2 linked regions of the Aridibaculum aurantiacum genome follow. The protein of the gene in region 2 interacts with the protein of the main gene of each other region in a pairwise test. Links are inferred from orthologs where the notes say so. Each region holds a gene or a part of one and is shown on either strand. Other genes may lie near its edges.

Evidence for each region.
Region 1: the proteins of prmA (region 2) and rplK interact in binary tests that used the Escherichia coli proteins (3 or more experiments, as listed by UniProt). The link is inferred for Aridibaculum aurantiacum from one-to-one orthologs.

The regions. Positions count from the first base shown.
Region 1 is NZ_JAFEWC010000001.1:1,447,050-1,453,377, reverse strand. What follows is about bases 1-2,900. They hold rplK (50S ribosomal protein L11), read right to left. Parts: upstream 1,723-2,900; coding sequence 1,279-1,722; downstream 1-1,278. Other genes in these bases: J4N22_RS06000 (DUF4920 domain-containing protein), read right to left, coding at 2,657-2,900; J4N22_RS06005 (Uma2 family endonuclease), read left to right, coding at 1,985-2,569; rplA (50S ribosomal protein L1), read right to left, coding at 547-1,236; rplJ (50S ribosomal protein L10), read right to left, coding at 1-520. In the rest of the region: more of J4N22_RS06000, read right to left, coding at 2,901-3,130; transcription termination/antitermination protein NusG, read right to left, coding at 3,200-3,820; preprotein translocase subunit SecE, read right to left, coding at 3,824-4,015; tuf (elongation factor Tu), read right to left, coding at 4,313-5,500. UniProt on the Escherichia coli protein: Forms part of the ribosomal stalk which helps the ribosome interact with GTP-bound translation factors.
Region 2 is NZ_JAFEWC010000001.1:1,786,144-1,799,448, reverse strand. The notes cover bases 4,633-7,418. They hold prmA (50S ribosomal protein L11 methyltransferase), read right to left. Parts: upstream 6,541-7,418; coding sequence 5,725-6,540; downstream 4,633-5,724. Other genes in these bases: pnp (polyribonucleotide nucleotidyltransferase), read right to left, coding at 6,601-7,418; plsY (glycerol-3-phosphate 1-O-acyltransferase PlsY), read right to left, coding at 4,996-5,646; J4N22_RS07435 (M48 family metallopeptidase), read right to left, coding at 4,633-4,871. Outside these bases: J4N22_RS07455 (hypothetical protein), read right to left, coding at 37-312; J4N22_RS07450 (response regulator), read right to left, coding at 437-889; dnaG (DNA primase), read left to right, coding at 1,206-3,134; J4N22_RS07440 (YdeI/OmpD-associated family protein), read right to left, coding at 3,247-3,927; more of J4N22_RS07435, read right to left, coding at 4,053-4,632; more of pnp, read right to left, coding at 7,419-8,895; rpsO (30S ribosomal protein S15), read right to left, coding at 9,049-9,321; J4N22_RS07410 (TIGR04283 family arsenosugar biosynthesis glycosyltransferase), read left to right, coding at 9,589-10,359; J4N22_RS07405 (NAD(P)H-dependent oxidoreductase), read left to right, coding at 10,394-11,476; J4N22_RS07400 (glycosyltransferase), read left to right, coding at 11,524-12,615; J4N22_RS07395 (glycosyltransferase), read left to right, coding at 12,616-13,305. UniProt on the Escherichia coli protein: Methylates ribosomal protein L11.

The sequences.
Region 1 (6,328 bases), 340 kb from region 2 along the record:
CAGGAGCTTCTGTAGTTGCACCTTCAGCTTTTTGCTCGTGGTGGTGCAACAAAGCAGCCAATACACGCTTAGCAGGTGATTGCAACAATCCGATAACCTCACCGATCAATTCGTTCTTAGTCTTGATCTTAGTTAGAGTTACCAGGTTCTCGTCACCGCTGTACACATCGCCATTGATGAAAGCAGCTTTCAGAACAGGCTTTGGGTTGTTGTTGTCTTTGCGGAAAGAGCTGATGATAAGAGCCGGCTCTTTAGGATTTTCAGAAAACAACAGGGCAGTTACTTTATGAAGGCTATCATAAACGCCAGCATATTTCTCAGCATCCAAACCTTCTAGTGCTTTGCGGATAAGAGTATTCTTTGCCACCTGCATTTCTACGTCTTTGCTAAAACATGCACGGCGAAGATTACCAACCTGTGCAACAGTCAAAGATTCAGTATCAGTTACGTAGAAGTTATTGTATTGATTAAACTTTTCTTTCAAAAGCTCAATCACTTCATTTTTTTCAGTCTTTGTCATAACGCTTGTTTAAAACCGTGACCGGCTTAGATGAATGATTTTGTGTCTACAGTGATACCAGGGCTCATGGTGCTAGCCATGCTTAAGCCTTTCAGGTAAGTACCTTTAGCTGCAGATGGTTTAAGTTTTATGATTGCCTGAACGAATTCAGTAGCGTTTTCAGCAAGTTTTTCAGGAGCAAAAGATACGCGGCCGATAGAAGCATGGATAATACCAGCTTTATCAACTTTGAATGCGATCTTACCACCCTTAACTTCATTTACAGCACCGGCTACATCGTTAGTAACAGTACCTGTTTTAGGGTTTGGCATCAGGTTACGAGGACCTAACACTTTACCTAAACGACCGATCTTAGGCATTACAGACGGAGTAGCGATAATAACGTCTACATCAGTCCATCCACCGTCGATTTTTGAAATGAATTCATCTAATCCTACGTAATCAGCACCAGCTTCTCTTGCAGCAGCCTCTTTATCAGGTGTGCAAAGAACCAATACGCGTTTTGTTTTACCAGTTCCGTGAGGAAGCGTTACCGTACCACGCACTTGTTGGTCAGCTTTCTTAGGATCTACACCCAAACGAACGTGTACATCCACAGAGCTGTCAAACTTTGTGCAGTTTACTTCTTTCACCAAAGACGCTGCGTCTTTAAGTGTGTAAACTTTATTTTTATCAACCTTAGCTGCTACAGCTTTTCTTTTCTTAGTGATTGCCATTTTTAATGATGTTTTGTTTCTCCTTTACAGAAGAATGATCAATTAATTTTCCCATGGAGCTTTACCGTCAACAGTAAGACCCATGCTACGAGCAGTACCGGCAACCATACGCATGGCGCTTTCCTTAGTAAAACAGTTCAGGTCAGCCATCTTATCAGTAGCGATAGCATCTACCTGCTCCCATGTTACTTTACCAACCTTACTACGGTTAGGCTCTTTGGAACCACTTTGAATTTTTGCTGCTTCCATCAACTGAACAGCTGCAGGAGGAGTTTTGATAACGAAGTCGAAAGACTTGTCGCCATAAACGGTGATCAAAACAGGAAGTACTTTTCCCATTTTATCTTGAGTTCTAGCATTGAACTGCTTGCAGAACTCCATGATGTTTAGACCTTTTGAACCAAGGGCTGGTCCAATTGGAGGTGCAGGGTTTGCCTGGCCACCTTTACATTGCAACTTAACGTAGCCTGTAATTTCTTTTGCCATGTTTTCTTTTTTTGGTGATAACGTTCAGCCAATACAGCTAAACTCCCAATTCACTATTTCTATCGAAAGAACTTTTTTGGGACGGCAAAGGTAAGGGGTGATGACCTTTGGAAAAAATTAAAAATGTAAAAGTAATCTAAAGGTAGTGGTAACCAACGGCACAACCTTGATGAAGCAGTGGTTGCGACGCTCCGTTCATCTGCATTTTCTCTTATCAGCAGCTTTCTCCTCCTTAGTTGGTAAATTTGCTGAAACGTCACAAATGTCAGCCATTCCAAAACAATACATCAGCGAGCAGGACTACCTGGAGCAAGAACGCCTGGCAGAGCATAAAAGCGAATACTTTAATGGTGAAGTGTTTGCCATGGCAGGCGCGTCAGAAAGCCACAACAGTATTGTCGCCAACACCATAGCATCTCTTCATCCCACTCTGCGTGGGAAGTCATGTAAGATTTACCCAAGCGACTTACGTGTATACAACCCGCAAAACGGACTTTACACCTATCCGGATATTTCCATTGCTTGTGGCGAAAGAAAATTTACAGATGATACTTTAGATACACTTACTAATCCCACCGTACTTATTGAAGTTCTCTCCCCTTCCACTGAAGATTATGACCGTGGCACTAAGTTCAAACTCTACCGCAGTATCCCATCACTCCAAAACTATGTGCTCATCAGCAGTATGGAGTACCAGGCAGAAGTATACACGAAAAGTGGTGAAAGCTGGATACTTACAACAGCAAAAGGAAGAGAAGCAAAACTTTATATTAGCGCAATACAGTTAGACCTGCAGCTTGAAGATGTATACGCACAAGTGGATATAGACGCTGAACAAGCAAAGTAGTCCCAACCCAAATTTTGAAATAGAAAACGAATTGCGCCAAAACAAAAAAGGTGGCCTTTTGCCACCTTTCAATCTCTTTATAGTTGATTATAGTACTACTATACCATCTGCCTGTAGTACCACTTCTTTCTTCGGCTCTTTTATTTTTTCTATCTCTTCTTTGCTTTTCCCAGCGTCCTCAGCATAATGTCTCAATTGAGCAACGCTTGTTTCTTTCAGCTGCGCTTCACCAGCCACTACTATTGTTTTACCATTCATTACGGTAGGGACAAAAAACTTATGATCTTTCATACGCACCATGATGGTACCGTCTCCATTCTTCATTCTTAACCAACAACCTTCAGCTTCACATACCTGAACTACTTCTCCTTGTACCTTCACTTGCACCTTCTCCCCTTCTTTACCTTTTAAACTTTTAACCATATCAGCTACCGGTACAGCTTTTTCGGCAGTAATATCAGCACCGAACTTTGCACCTTTATCAGCAGGAACATTAGGCGGCTGCGCCATAACAACAGAAACGGTTACCAAAGCAATAGCGAGGGAAAGGATTTTTTTCATGTTTTTGAATTTTGAAGTAAAAATAAAGCCGCAGTTGTTTGCTGCGGCTTAAGATATAGAAAATATTATTTATCCTAGTTTTTCTACCTGCATATAGTTCAATTCTACAGGTGTTGAACGTCCGAAGATCTTTACAGTAACCTTCAGTTTCTTCTTTTCATCGTTCACTTCTTCTATCACACCATTAAAGTCGTTGAACGGTCCTTCAATGATCTTGATAGTTTCACCAACAATAAAAGGTTCATTCATGGTGATACCTTGATCACTCATTTCATCTACCTTACCCAACATCTTGTTCACCTCACTTTTACGAAGCGAAATGATGTTGCCCTTAGAACCTTTACCATCCGTTAAGAAGTGCATTACATTGCTGATGTTGCTGATGTGCTGCACCATATCATCGTTTAGTTTGCCATCACTTACTTCAAGTAATACATAACCAGGATAATAGTTCTTCTCACGCATTACCTTCTTACCATTCTGCACCTTGTACACCTTTTCCATTGGTAAGAAAACCTGCTTGATGGTTTCGCTCCAGCCGCTACGGTTCACTTCCTTATCAAGGTGCTCCTTTACCTTCCGTTCTTTACCACTTACTACACGCAAAACATACCACTTGGTAAGATCCAGTGGTTCATTTTGTTCCTGCGTATTAGCAGTAGCTTGTTCTATGTTATTAGTATCTTCCATTAGTTAAAACAAAGAATAAATAAGCTTCAATAAATTTTGTGAAGCAAAGTCCATTACCCACACCAAAGCCGTGATAATGATGGTAGCAACCAGAACAATGATAGTTGATTGCTGTAACTGCAGCCAACTAGGCCATGTTACTTTCTCCGTCAGCTCCAGGTAACTCTCTCTAAAGTAATTTGAGATCTTGTTCATTATAGGTTTAAAGTTTTAGGTTCAAGTTTTAAGGTTTAGCCTAAAGTCTTCAACTTTAAACTAGAAACCTCAAACCTCAAACATTTCTCTGCACGGGCACAAGGATTCGAACCCTGATCAAAGGTTTTGGAGACCTCTATTCTACCATTGAACTATGCCCGTAAAATCAGTATGAAATACTAAGGTAAGGAGTTACCCTGTACATCCTACTATAAAAGAACTTTTAAAAGTGCTAAAAAGTGCTCGTTACGATGAACGAGCACTTTTTAGCTATGTTTTGTACTGAGTACTAATTGATTACTTCAGGATTTCAGTTACCTGACCAGCACCTACTGTACGACCACCTTCACGGATAGCGAATTTCAAACCTTTCTCCATCGCGATCGGCTGGATAAGTTTAACAGTCAATGAAGTGTTATCACCAGGCATAACCATTTCAGTTCCTTCAGGAAGTACACACTCACCAGTTACGTCAGTAGTACGGAAGTAGAACTGAGGACGGTACTTGTTGAAGAATGGAGTGTGACGTCCACCTTCTTCTTTGCTAAGTACGTAAACCTCACCTTTGAATTCAGTGTGCGGAGTGATAGAACCTGGCTTACAGATAACCATACCACGACGGATTTGAGTTTTCTCAATACCACGCAATAGCATACCTGCGTTGTCACCAGCTTCACCTTGGTCAAGAAGTTTCTTGAACATTTCAACACCAGTGATAGTAGAAGTCAATGGAGCATCCATCAAACCTACGATTTCAACAGGCTCACCAACTTTGATACGACCTCTTTCGATACGACCAGTAGCAACAGTACCACGACCAGTAATAGAGAATACGTCCTCTACTGACATAAGGAATGGCATATCAACCGGACGAGGAGGAAGAGGAATGTAGCTATCAACTGCATCCATCAATTCAGAGATCTTCGCAACCCACTTTTCTTCACCAGCAAGAGCGCCAGTAGCAGAACCTTGGATGATTGGAGTATTATCGCCATCAAATCCGTAAGAGCTTAACAGATCACGGATTTCCATTTCAACTAGTTCAAGTAATTCAGGATCATCAACAAGGTCAACCTTATTCATGAAAACCACAAGCTGAGGTACACCTACCTGGCGAGCAAGAAGGATGTGCTCTTTAGTTTGAGGCATAGGACCATCAGTAGCAGCCACCACAAGGATAGCACCGTCCATCTGAGCAGCACCAGTGATCATGTTCTTAACATAGTCAGCGTGACCAGGACAGTCAACGTGCGCATAGTGACGATTCTGTGTTTGGTATTCTACGTGAGCAGTATTAATAGTGATACCCCTTTCTTTTTCTTCAGGTGCACCATCGATATCATCGTAGTTTTTCTTTTCCGCTAGACCTTGTTTTGACAAAATATCGGTGATAGCGGCAGTCAAAGTTGTTTTACCGTGGTCAACGTGACCAATAGTACCAACGTTAACGTGAGGTTTCTCCCTCTTGAAGGTCTCTTTTGCCATTTTTATTTGTTTTAGATTGTGGTTTTAAATTTTAAAAACCTGCTTTCGCGGGTGCAAAAGTAGGTTTTTCTTATTTCTTTTGGTAACCCAACTTCAAATCTACTATGTAGCTGCCGTTGCGTCGCACTCTTGTACTGTTGAAGCATCAGTCGCCAGGTATCATTCATCATAAGAGATTGATAGCTGATGCTGATAGCTTAATCTTGAACGTAGAGCTGTTGATGAGAATTGAACTCACGACCTCTTCCTTACCAAGGAAGTGCTCTACCCCTGAGCTACAACAGCTTTTAAAAGTCATTGAGTCAGTGGGCCATCAAGTCAGAAAGTCGGAATGCAAAATCCTTATGACCATTGACCTAATGTCTAAATGACTATTCCTATAAGAGCGGGAGACGAGGCTCGAACTCGCCACCTATAGCTTGGAAGGCTATCGCTCTACCAAATGAGCTACTCCCGCTTGAATTGCTGATTTGGTGATTGCTGATCTTGAGATTGTAAATCACAACATCAATAAATCTAAAATCAGAAATAAAGATCTGTGGGCAGGAGAGGATTCGAACCTCTGAAGTCGAAAGACAGCGGATTTACAGTCCGCCCCATTTGGCCGCTCTGGAACCTGCCCTTTTGTTTGACTGTTAACCAACCAAACAAAAAGAGCCGAAGAAGGGAGTCGAACCCACGACCTGCTGATTACAAATCAGCTGCTCTACCAACTGAGCTACTTCGGCTACTTATTTTACAAATGTTCTTTAGAACACATTGTTTATCAATCTTTGAAAGAACTTGCTTTTCAGCTACCCCCTGTGTTTTTCGGGATGGCAAAGGTAA
Region 2 (13,305 bases):
AAAAGAAGAAAGAATATAAAAGCAGGAGAAATAATATTAGCGTTCAGCTTTGCCATTGGCAAGTCGCCTGGCTATACTGTACATCAGGCAGAAGATATTGTGCTTATGGCAGTTTATATGCTGGCAGGTATGCCATAATTCTATGAAAGTTTTTTCGAGAACAGTTGCAGCAACACCTTCGTCTTTTACCCACTGCAGAATACAGCCATATAAAGCAGCACCATATTTTTCGTAAGCAAGTTCAATGGACTTAGGCTGATGCGCTTTGAGCATACTTACAAGTTGCTCATCTTTAATAACTTCTTTTATCATAGGTGTTGCTATGACATCGCAATTGAAACACCATGATATATGTTAACAATAAATAGAAAGGCTAATTTGAATGACTAAACAAGAAGCTCCCTTAGTATCAATGCAAGTAGAATAATTTCCTCAACTATTCAAAGTCACTTAAAATAAAGCCTTCTGGCGAAGGTTTCTTTTTCCTGAACCAGTCCCTGCTACACACCTTGCGTATCATTTTCATGATATCCTCAAAAGTGCTGGGCTTAACTACGTACAGATCCGCGCCTTTTTCATAACACGCATCTATGTTCATTTTGTAATTGGTAGTAGAATAGATAATGATGGGCATATCTTGAAACTCTTCCTTCGCTCTTATTTCCTGCAAACACTCAATCCCGTTCTTATAAGGCATATTCACATCCAGGAAAAGAAGGTCAGGCTTGTTGGTAGTGTGCAGCATTTCTATAAGAGCATTACCGTCTTCCGCATGCGTAAAGTCTACAGGTATTTCTGATTGTTCAAGAGCTTCATTGAACAAGAAGGAATCATCCGTATCATCATCGGCAAGTAAAATGCGTAATTTGGAAGAAGGGGTAGAACTCATATTTTACTTATTTCATTTAATGCGTAAAGTAAGTATCCCTTTACTAGCAAAAAACAGTCCTAAAAGGATATAAAAAAAGAAACCCTCCGCAGAAGCGGAGGGCAACGTTTAACCTAACATGAAAAAACCCCCTAAAAATTTATATCGAGATGTGATTGTCTTTCTTACTTATTGTATCTAAAACTTTATGCCAAACTTCAGGTTTGCGCTAGCCATGTTAAAAAAACTTTGAAGAAGCTTCCAGCCCCATAGTAATTCAGATGTTTATGAGCATATTAGCGGATATTCGCGCCTAAACCTGAGCGAAAGAAGAGAGATGATTACCCCTAACACCATACAACAGATTACCAGCCGGATTGATATTGTGGAAATTGTTGGTGAATTTGTGAAACTTAAGAAGCGTGGAGCCAATTATTTGGGGAATTGTCCATTCCACAACGAGAAATCTCCTTCTTTCACTGTATCTCCAAGTAAGGAAATCTATAAGTGCTTTGGCTGTGGTAAAAGCGGCAATGCCATTGGCTTCCTGATGGACCACGAGAAGTACTCGTACGTGGAGGCTCTGAAGTGGCTGGCTGTCCGATACAATGTGGAGGTAGAGGAAACGCAGGTAAGCCCTGAGGTAAGACAACAACAGCAGGTAGCAGAGAGCCTGTACGCCATCAACAACTTTGCACAAAAACATCTTTCACGCAATCTTTTTGATACGGAAGAAGGCAAGGCTGTAGGACTTAGCTACCTGCAATACCGTGGCTTCAGGGAAGAGATCATCCAAAAGTTCCAGTTAGGATATAACCTGGAAGCGAGGGATGACCTTGCGAAGACATTGCTCGCTAACCAGTTCAATATTGAGAATGTACAGCGGACTGGATTGGTGGTAGTACGAAATGATGAACCTGTAGATAACTACAGAGGAAGGATCATTTTCCCGGTGCACAATCACACTGGTAAAATAATAGGATTTGGAGCCAGGCTGATTAAGAATAACGATCGCGCTCCTAAATACATCAACACGCCGGAGAATGAGCTTTATATAAAAAGTAAGATCCTCTACGGCACCTACTTTGCCCGGCAAGCCATTGATAAATTTGATGAATGCCTGCTCGTAGAAGGATATACCGATGTTATCAGCTTACACCAGGCAGGAATAGAAAACGTTGTAGCAAGTGGCGGCACCTCGCTTACTACTGATCAGCTACGGTTGATCAGGAAGCATACAAACAACCTAACAATTATCTATGATGGTGACAATGCAGGTGTAAAAGCTGCACTGCGCGGTTTGGATATGGCCATTGAAGAAGGTTTGAATGTGAGGCTTGTGCTAATACCGGATAAAGAGGATCCGGATAGTTATGTAAATAAAGTAGGCGCTGCGGCCTTCAGGGCTTTTGTAGAAGAGAACAAGAAAGACTTTATCATCTTCCAGCTGGATATAATGCTGCAGCAAGCAGGTAATGATTCAGGTAAACGAAGTGCGGTAGTAAACCAGGTGGCAGAGACGCTTAGTAAAATCAATAAGACGGAAGACTTCACGCGCCAGCAGGACTATATCCGCCAATGCTCTGCTATTTTAAAAATCGATGAAACTGGTTTCACCAATCTTGTAAATAAATTTAAGAGAGAGAAGCTGGAAAAGGAAGAACGGGCAAAGCCTTCTGATCTTCCACCCGAGCCACAGGAATGGGATAACCAGCCACCACCTACCGACGATGTTAGTTTATTACTTGAGCAGGATGAACGCCAGGAGAAAAACCTGATAAGGGTATTGCTTGAATTTGGCCTGAAGCAATGGGATGAAGAGCAAACAATAGCAGATTATATTTTAAATGAATTGGATTCTTTTAGTATAGATAGCAGGGAACTGGATCAGATGTTACAGGTATATAAAGACCTTTATTATGCGGGTCAACAACCTACACTGAAATCATTGCTGTACCATGAAGACGAGGCTATACGTAAGCAGGTGGTTAACCTGAGCGTACAGCAATACGAACTGAGTCCAAAGTGGGATGTGATCATGGAAGGCTTGAACATAAACAACCGCGACACCAGCAGGCAGGATGTGATCATGAGCCTGAATTACTTCAAGCTGCGTAAGATCAAAAGAATGTTTGATGAGAACCAGCAAGACATTGAAAAAGCCACATCTTTTGAAGAACAGATGGACCTGATAAGGGTACACGCACAACTAAAAGAAGAAGAGCAGAAAATTACAAAAGCGTTAGGTACAGTAATATTTAAATAAGCTTTTGATCCTAGGCCTGCGAACAGAAGTTTAAAAAATAAAACGAATAGCTATAAAATAAAAGAGGTGCAGCTTCAACTGCACCTCTTCTTTTTATACAAGAACTTCTTAGTTATTTCTCTAATGGTGTCTTTTTACCTGCGAGTAGTTTTTCAACTGTAGCTTCAAGCCTGCGGCTGCGTGTGTCTTTCCGCTTCGCACCTTCTATCCATTCTACATATTCCTTCTGATCTTTTACAGATAGATTTTGGAAAACCTCGTGTGCTTTTTTGTGGCGGGTAAATATCTTTTCAAGTTCTACCGGAGGAACTACCAGGTTTTTATCAAAATCAACAGATTTGATATCAACGGAATTTGAGCTTTCCTCTTCCACTTGTTTACATTCTAATTTAACTGCTGCTGCGTTTGCAGATCTTTTAAACAAGGTAGCAGACCATACATGATCTAGCGTTATCTGCTCTACATTTTCGTAATGGTTGTTACAAAGAATATCCCAGCTACAGTCACGATTTAAGTCGCTTGCAATTTTACTGGAACTCTTAGGTGCAGCTACCCATAATTTTCCTTCACCGTTCAGGCAAGGGATCACTTCTTTCAAAATGCTGTTCAACTGGTTGGCGTTGATGGCAAAAACTAAAGCAAAATCGATCTTTTTGATCTTTAGTAGAGGAGTGACATTTTTGGAGTAAGATAACTTTACAAACTGCTTTTCGATGCTTGAAGGAAGACCCTGGATCAACAAATTCTTTTCATTAACTACCTGCAACTTTTCCAACAAACTTTGTTGAGACATATGTGAAAGAGATTTATGGTTACCTAATAAAGGTGCAAAGGTACAGGTTCTGCAGCAGTTTCACGTAAAAAAAATCCACCAAGGTAATACATTGGTGGATATCAAGACTGTACGATCGAAAATAATTATTTAGAACCTGCAGGTTTGTAATATTTCAGTGCTTCAGGCATCATTCTTTGAAGCTCCCTGATACGTGTATCTTCTGCAGGGTGTGTACTCATGAATTCTGCTGGACGATTACCACCACTCATTGCTTTCATTCGTTCCCATAAAGGAACGGCTTCGCGTGGATTGTAACCTGCCAGTGCTGTATAGATCAAACCAAGCCTATCAGCTTCCAGTTCCTGCTTACGGCTGTGAGGTAGCGTATAACCAACCTGGCTACCTACTCCATATGCTGCATTAAATAGTCCACGTGTTTCTTGCGAACGGCTTGATAAAGCTACATCTAACGCCACACCACCTAATTGCTGAATAAGTCCCTGGCTCATTCTTTCACTTCCGTGCTTAGCCACAGCATGTGCTACTTCATGTCCTACTACTACCGCAAGTGCTGCTTCATTTTGAGTAACAGGTAAAAGACCTGTATAAACAACAATCTTTCCGCCCGGCATACACCATGCGTTCACCGAATTATCATTAACTAAATTGTATTCCCACTGGTAGTTTTGAATTTCATTAGCCAGCCCCTGCCCTTTATAATAACTGGTAACGGCATTGGCAATACGGCTTCCTACCCTGCGCACCATTTCAGCATCTTTATTTTGCGAAGGCGCTACTACCCTATTCTGGCTTAAAAAAGATCGGTATTCAGTTTGAGCCATTTGCTGTAATTGGCTCTCAGGAACGAGAGAGAGTTGTCTTCTTCCGGTGATTGCGTTGGTTGTACAGGCCACAACCAGCATCATGGTGCCTATACTCAACAAGGACATTGATTTTTTCATAGTTCAAATTTTGTTAGCAATAAACAATAATAATACCAACAGGATTGACGCTATGATCGAACTTATTGAGAATGAGTTTAATGAGGGACTGTAGAAATATTTCCTAAAAGAAAAGCAGCAGCAGCTAAAACTTCCTGCGGCTCCTGCGCCTGTCCCTATACTTTAAAATAGGCACTTTGCTTTCTGTGCCGTTAAGAATGCGGTTGATATTTTTCTGGTGCGTCAGTATAACCATTAACGCCACCGCTACGGCAAATACCCTGTATAAGGTTTCCTTCTCGTTGAAAATGAAAAGAATAAAAACAGCAAATGCTATACTTGCCAAAATTGAACTAAGAGAAACAAAACGCGTTAGATAAAGCACCAACAAAAAAACACCTACACAACAGATGGCTACTAATGGCTGAATAGCTATTACCATTCCAAATAGAGTAGCTACACCCTTACCACCTTTAAAATCGGCAAAAACCGGGAATATATGACCAAGCACTGAAGCTAAACCTAAACCAACCATCAGGTTTGTACGGTGCCATTCATCTTGCAAATAATAAGGAATAAGAATATAAAGAGAGGTAGCAATAACTCCTTTTAAAACATCAGCTACCATTACAAATGTTCCCCACCTGGAACCAAGCACACGATAGGTATTGGTTGCTCCTGCATTGCCACTACCATAGTCACGGATATCTATTCCAAAAAAGTATTTACTTACCCAAACGGAAGTTGGAATAGAGCCTATGACATATGCCACTACAATCAGAAGAAATTCATTCATCAGGTGTTGGTTTTTAGCTGGGAGGGCAAAAATAAGGTTAAGCGGTTAATTAAAAACGGCTTAAACGGTCCAAAATTGTTAATATGATAACATGATGGTGATCCAGTTGTTCCTTTCGTTCGTGTGTTTCCACTTAAGACCTTTCGCTTCACATGCAGCAATCACTTCAGTTTCATCAGATTTAAGTAAGCCACTTAACAATAATAACCCACCGCTGGCAAGGCCATTTGCAAGGCCGGCTAAATTATCCAGTATCACATTTTTATTGATGTTGGCCAGGATTATGTCGAACTTTTGGCTGACGCCAAAATGATCAAGCTTAAGTACAGCAATAGCTGAGCAGCCGTTGTTTTCTACATTTTCCTTGGTGTTCTCAATGCTCCATTCATCATAATCAATTGCTACCACCTCCTTAGCGCCAAGCTTTTCTGCTAGTATGGCTAGTATTCCCGTACCTGTACCAAAGTCAGCCACCACTTTACCATCAAAATCAACCTGGCTCATCTCTTTTACCATTAGGTAAGTTGTTGCATGATGACCAGTTCCAAAACTCATCTTTGGCGTTATCAATATTTCATGTTTTGCTGACGCAATAGGTTCATGAAAATGAGCACGGATAGCACAGAAATCTTCTACTACTACAGGATCAAAATTGCTTTCCCATAGTGCGTTCCAGTTTTGTTGAGGTTCTGTAGAAACTGAATAGGTCAGACCAAATTGGTCGATGATCATCTTTAGCTCAGCTTCTTCAAATTTATCCTGCTCCTGGTAAGCTAAAACAGCAGTGTCTGTCTCTTCAAAACCTTCAAAATCCATAAGAGATAAAACAGCCAGCAGTTGATCTTTTACCTGTGCATCCGTAACAGGTATCTCTATTTTTAAGTAATCAGCCATAGAATTTTTGTAAATAAAAATGGCCTGTAAACAGGCCATTTTCTATGATCATCAATAATATTAATTGTCTTGTCCTTCGTTGTTCTGTGCAGAATTAGATTGATCTCTGCGAGGACCTTGTTCACGGTTGCCGCGGTGTTCACGATTAGAACCATGCTCACGGTTTCCGCCATCGCGGTTACCACCGTCCCTGTTTCCACCTTGCGGACGACCACCATCACCGCCTTCGCGTGGTGCGAAATCTGGTTTAGGCATGAGTGCTTTGCGGCTCAATTTGAACTTACCAGTCTTAGGATCAAGACCGATCAGCTTCACCTTTACCACATCACCTTCATTCAATACGCCTTCCATGGTCTCCAGGCGCTTCCAGCTTATTTCACTTATGTGCAATAAACCTTGTTTGCCCGGCATGAATTCAACGAATGCACCGAATTCTTTAATTCCTTTCACAGTTGCTTCGTAAACATCACCCACTTGAGGAACAGCAACGATGCTCTTGATCCACGCTACAGCCTTATCCAATCCTTCTTTCTCAGGAGAGAAAATGCTTACTTCACCTACATTACCAACCTCTTCAAGATTGATGGTAGTTCCTGTTTCACGTTGGATCTCTTGTATCACTTTACCCTGTGGCCCGATAACCGCACCAATGAATTCTTTATCAATGAACAGTTTCTCCATTCTTGGAGCATGAGGCTTAACATCTGCACGGGCAGCTGGCATACACTCATACATTGCATCAAGTATGTGAAGACGGCCGCGACGAGCTTGCTCCAACGCTTCGGTCATCACTTCCATGCTAAGACCATCCACCTTGATATCCATTTGTACACCACAGATACCATCGCGTGTACCAGTTACTTTGAAGTCCATATCACCCAGGTGATCTTCATCACCAAGGATGTCGGTAAGAATGGCGTATTTACCATCTTCACGTGTGATCAATCCCATTGCTACACCACTTACATGCTTAGCGAAAGGCACACCAGCATCCATAAGTGCAAGTGAACCCGCACATACAGTAGCCATTGAAGAAGAACCATTACTTTCTAAAATATCTGAAACGATACGTACAGTATAAGGATAATCATTACCCGGCATCATCTGCTTCAAGCTGCGCATTGCCAGGTTACCATGACCTACTTCTCTCCTTCCTACACCACGCATCATTTTGACCTCACCGGTAGAAAATGGAGGGAAATTATAGTGAAGAATGAAATTGCTGTAATCAGATTTAGCAGCGCTTTCAATCAATAGTTCATCTAGTTTGGTACCGAAAGTTACAGTGGTAAGAGATTGTGTTTCACCACGAGTGAATAATGCAGAACCGTGTGGAGTTGGCAGCGGATCTACTTCCATTGCCAAAGGACGAACATCTTCCAATCCACGTCCATCTAAACGAACGCGATCTTCCAACATCATATTCCTTACTACTTCCCACTTCAGGTCTTCGTAATATTTTTTTGCAAGCTTCTTCTCTGCGTCCGTCACTTCTTCGCCAAGACTTGCAATAACCTCGTCTTTTATAGCAGCATATCCTTCGCTACGTTCGTGCTTGCTACCAAAGCTTTTAGATACCTGGTAAACCTTATCTCTTGCAAATTCTTCTACTTTTTTCTTAAGCTCTTCATTTTGCTCAGGGCGCTTATACTCGCGTACTGCAGTTATACCCACCTTACCGCGTAGTTCACGCTGTGCAGCTATGTGAACACGAATAGCATCGTGAGCAACCTGCAATGCTTCTACAAGGTCAGCTTCAGAACATTCTTTCGCTTCACCTTCCACCATCATCAGGTTCTTTTCAGTAGCTGCAATGATGAATTCATATTCAGCTTTAGCCAATTGTGTACGAGAAGGATTAACAACAATCTCACCATCAATCCTGGCTACTCTTACTTCGCTAATGATCTCTTTGATGGGAATATCAGAAACTGCCAGTGCAGCAGACGCAGCCAGGCAAGCCAATGCATCAGGCAAAACCTCTGCATCACTTGAAATAAGGCTGATCAGCACCTGCACATCGCAGAAATAATCTTCAGGGAATAGCGGACGAAGTGCACGGTCGATCAGTCGGCTGGTTAGAACCTCATAATCATTCAGTCGTGCTTCGCGCTTAAAAAATGAACCTGGGATACGTCCGGCAGAAGCGAACTTTTCCTGGTAATCTACAGACAGGGGAAAGAAATCTTGTCCTTCTCTGGGTTCTTTGTTTGCTACAACTGTAGCTAGTAAAATACAATTACCCTGGCGAACAGTAACAGCACCGTCGGCCTGCCGGGCTAGCTTCCCGGTTTCTATGGTTACCTCGCGGCCTGCGCCTATATCGAAAGTAACACTAGTTGGTTGTGACAACATAGTTAGTTGATTTTTGGCTACAAGTACAAAGAGGGGGATAAATGGTACTATGCAAGCCCGTTAAAAAGTATAGCAGCTAAGGCACGTATACAAACAACTATTCCCAACCGCTATTAAGGACAGTTGGGAATAGGTTATATCATGCAGAAAAAGTTATTTTCTCAATCCAAGTTTTTCAATCAAAGCACGGTAACCGCTTAGGTTATGCTTGCTTAGGTACATCAATAAACTTTTACGTTGTCCTACCATTTTCATAAGACCACGTTGAGTAGAAAAATCTTTTTTGTTAGCTTGTAGATGCTTGGAGATTTGTTGAATGCGCTCAGTCAAAAGAGCGATTTGTCCTTCAATAGACCCAGTATTTTTTGCGTTTCCGCCATATTCGGCAAATATGTTTGCCCTTTTTTCTGTAGTTAGATACGACATCTGTGATTTTTTAAGACACCAAGTTTTATTTTTTCTTATATCGGCTGCAAAAGTAGGGGAAATATGCAGAAAAGCTGCAAAGGAAGCAGGAATATTTTACGGAAAAACTGGAACCCTGCAATATATTTAACATCCTGCTACAGGTGAACCATGACAGACAGCCGGCGGAAAGCAGCGAATGTATAGTAACTTTTACTTGTAACGGAAAACAATTTGCCAGGGTCGCCTGGTCAGAACCGCATTCAATTGAAGGAAACATTTCCATTCTTGAAACAGGTTGCTTTCTTTGTACTTACTGGAAATAAACAAAACGAAGAAGATTTGAACCAACCAATGCCGCCGACCATTAGCATCATCATTCCCACTTATAACGAAGAACAAGAACTACCAAAACTGCTTACTTATTTACAACAGTTACCCGGTGGTCAATCATTGAAAGAGATAATTGTAGCTGACGGTGGCAGTACGGATGCAACTATAGCATTGGCTGAACAGGTAGGAGCAACTGTGGTAGTTGGTGGAAAAGGCCGTGCAAAGCAAATGAATGCAGCTGCAAAACATGCCACTGGCGATATAATATATTTTCTTCATGCAGATAGCTACCCACCGGCAAATGCATTGGCAGAAATAACTAAAGCAGTAAAAAATAAAATTGCTTGTGGTTGCTTTCGGTTACGCTTCAATACAACCAGCTATTTCTTGAAGATGAATGCGTGGCTCACAAGGTTCGACATCAATGCCATCAGGTTTGGGGACCAGAGCCTTTTTGTAACACGCCATGCTTTTGAGGCAGTGCAAGGTTTTGATGAAGCGCATATCATTTTGGAAGACCAAGAGATTATAACTAGGCTTAGAAAACAATTCTCCTTCACTATCATTCCCTACGCGGTCACCACTTCCGATAGGAAATACAGGGAAAATGGCTACGTAAAACTTCAGGCGATCTTTTTTGTTATCTATATTTTATACAAGCTAAACATCCCGCAGCCTAAGCTGGTAAGCCTGTATAGAAAGTGGATCAGGAAAGGCAAGGTGTAAAAAATGCAGTGCTTTATTACATAAAACTCCTCTCATGATACCTAATGATAAAGCAGCCATAGAAAATCCAAACAGTCGCCCGCTTCGTGTTTTGATCATTTCCGGCAGCCAACGCAGGCAATACAACTGCCCCGGCGTAGACAGCAAATCAAGAACATTGATGCTGAAAATGGCTGAGATGCTACCGCAGGAATGGGAAATAGATTATGAAGACCTAGGAAATGTTTTTGCACGGCAACGCATCCAGCCATGCAATGCTTGTGTATCTACCAGTATGGCTTTGTGTGTATGGCCATGTAACTGCTATACAAAAAATAACAAAGACGAACCCGACCTGATGTGGGATCTTGACCTGTACCAACGGCTGGACCTGGCAGATGCATGGGCTATCATTGGACCTGTAAACTGGTATGCACCCAGCAGCAATCTCAAATTGATGTTTGACAGGCTGGTGTGCATGAATGGCGGCAACCCTATTGAGTCTACTATTGATCATAAAGACCCGGAAAAAGCTATAGAACTAGAGCACAAGGAAGAATGGAAAGAAATGAGCCTTAACCACCTGGAAGGCAGAACAGCAGCATTCTTTTGTTATGGCGACGAAGGTGGTGATGAATTTGGAGAGGATGGCCGGCCCAAGCTACTGCGACATAAAGAATACTTCAATCCTGCAGAAGAGATTTTTACCAAAGATACTCGCAATACTTACGCTCCTTTTGTATGGCAATGCAGGTACGGCGGCATAGAAGTGCCTGATGAATTGTGGCAATATGCTATCGTTGGTGATGGCAAGAAATACAGTGAAATGCAAGCGGAGCACATGGTAAGAGAAGATGCCTTCATGAACAGCTTTAGCAACTGGGTGAAAGCATTTACCAGTTTTGTTGGTCAAAAAGGAAAAGTACCACCGGCAAAATATCGTGCTGCCGGCTATACTCCACCAAACCATACCATCGGTGATCTGAAGTTAGGCTGGCGCTACTTCCAGATGATGATTGGAAAAGGACCTAAAGATTCCTCGCCACAACAGCAACATGATGAAGGATTGAATGATGACGCTACCTGGCATCCCAAGAAAGGTGAGGGTGAGAAACTACGCCAGGGGCTAAAAGATTAGCCGACCTGCAAACCTTATATTTGCGCCCAATTCAAGAGCCACTTTTTTTGAAACACCTCACCTTTACCGTTACAAACGATCTTAGCTACGACCAGCGCATGCAACGCATTTGCGGATCACTGGCGGCAAATGAATTCGCTGTAACGCTTGTAGGAAGAAAGCTGGCTTCTTCCATTCCAATCAAGCAGCAGCCTTTTCAACAAAAAAGGCTTCCATCCTGGTTTAGCAAAGGCAAGCTCATGTATTTAGAGTACAACCTGCGCCTGTTCTTTTACCTGCTGTTTGTAAAAACTGACTGCATCTGCGCAATTGACCTCGATACCATTATGCCTGTATATTTTGTTTCTAAGATCAGAAGCAAAAAACGTGTGTATGATGCGCATGAACTTTTTACTGAACAAAAGGAGATTGTAACGCGGCCAGCCATACATAAGCTATGGCTAAAGGTGGAGCGATTTGCTGTTCCTCGTTTTCCGCATGGTTATACTGTTAATGAATTCATCATTGAAGAACTAAACAGCCGATATGGTGTTCAGTACAAAATGGTAAGGAACCTACCCCGGCTCCACCAGGTAGAACCTCAAACAGATAAAGGTGATCCATTCATCATATACCAGGGAGCAGTTAATGAAGGACGAAGTTTTGAAACACTTATTCCTGCCATGAAAGAGGTGCCTGCAAGGCTGGTGATATGTGGCAATGGAAATTTTTTTGAACAAGCGCAGCATCTTGTAAAGGAACATAAGCTGGAAGATAAAGTAGAGATGAAAGGCTATGTAGCACCTGACGAACTTCGAACCATTACACCTCGTGCATTTGCTGCTGTAATGTTGTTTGAGAATACAGGACTGAACCAATATTATTCTTTAGCCAACCGCTTCTTCGATTATATAATGGCAGGCATACCCCAGATATGTGTTGCTTACCCGGAATATAAGGCTATCAATGATCAATACGAAGTAGCGTATTTAATAGATGATACCAAACAAGAAACCATTGCTGCTGCTATCAACAGGTTGCTGAACGACCAGCTTCTTTATGATCGTCTTCAACAAAATGCACTTGCGGCGCGTTTAGAACTTAATTGGTCTTCCGAAGAAAAAGTCTTGATAGAATTTTACCAGAAACTATTCCACTAATTGGATCAGCACATACATATCATCTGTCTGAATGTTCCTTACCCCGTGAATTATGGCGGTGTGTTCGACTTGTTTTACAAGTTGCCTGCACTACATAAGCTGGGTGTAAAGATCCACTTGCATTGCTTTGAATATGGCAGAGGCGAGCAACCTGAATTGAATAAGTATTGCGCTTCCGTTCACTACTACAAGCGATCTACTGGGCCAGGTGCTTTCTCTTTCAGTTTACCTTATATAGTTAGCAGTAGAAAAAATGAGGAGCTACTGGCGAGGCTTGCACAGGATGATCATCCTATTTTGATGGAAGGTATTCACTGCACTTACCTGCTCCATGATACAAGGTTCACGAACCGCAAGTGCTTCGTGAGGCTGCATAATGTAGAATACATTTATTACAACCACCTGGCTGATCACACCAACAACCTGCTGAAAAAAGCCTACTACAAATGGGAAAGTAAACTGCTGACCAGTTATGAAAAGAAGACTGCATGCAAAGCTACTTTCTGGAGTGTGATAGAGCCGGATGCTGAGATCTATCGCAGGCTTGGATGTAAGCGGATCTCTTTTCTTCCATTGTTTCTGCCACCATGGAAAGTTAACAGCAAAGAAGGCAAAGGAACTTATTGCTTATATCATGGAGACCTGAGTGTAGCGGAAAATGAAAAGGCAGTTGAATGGCTGCTGACTAAC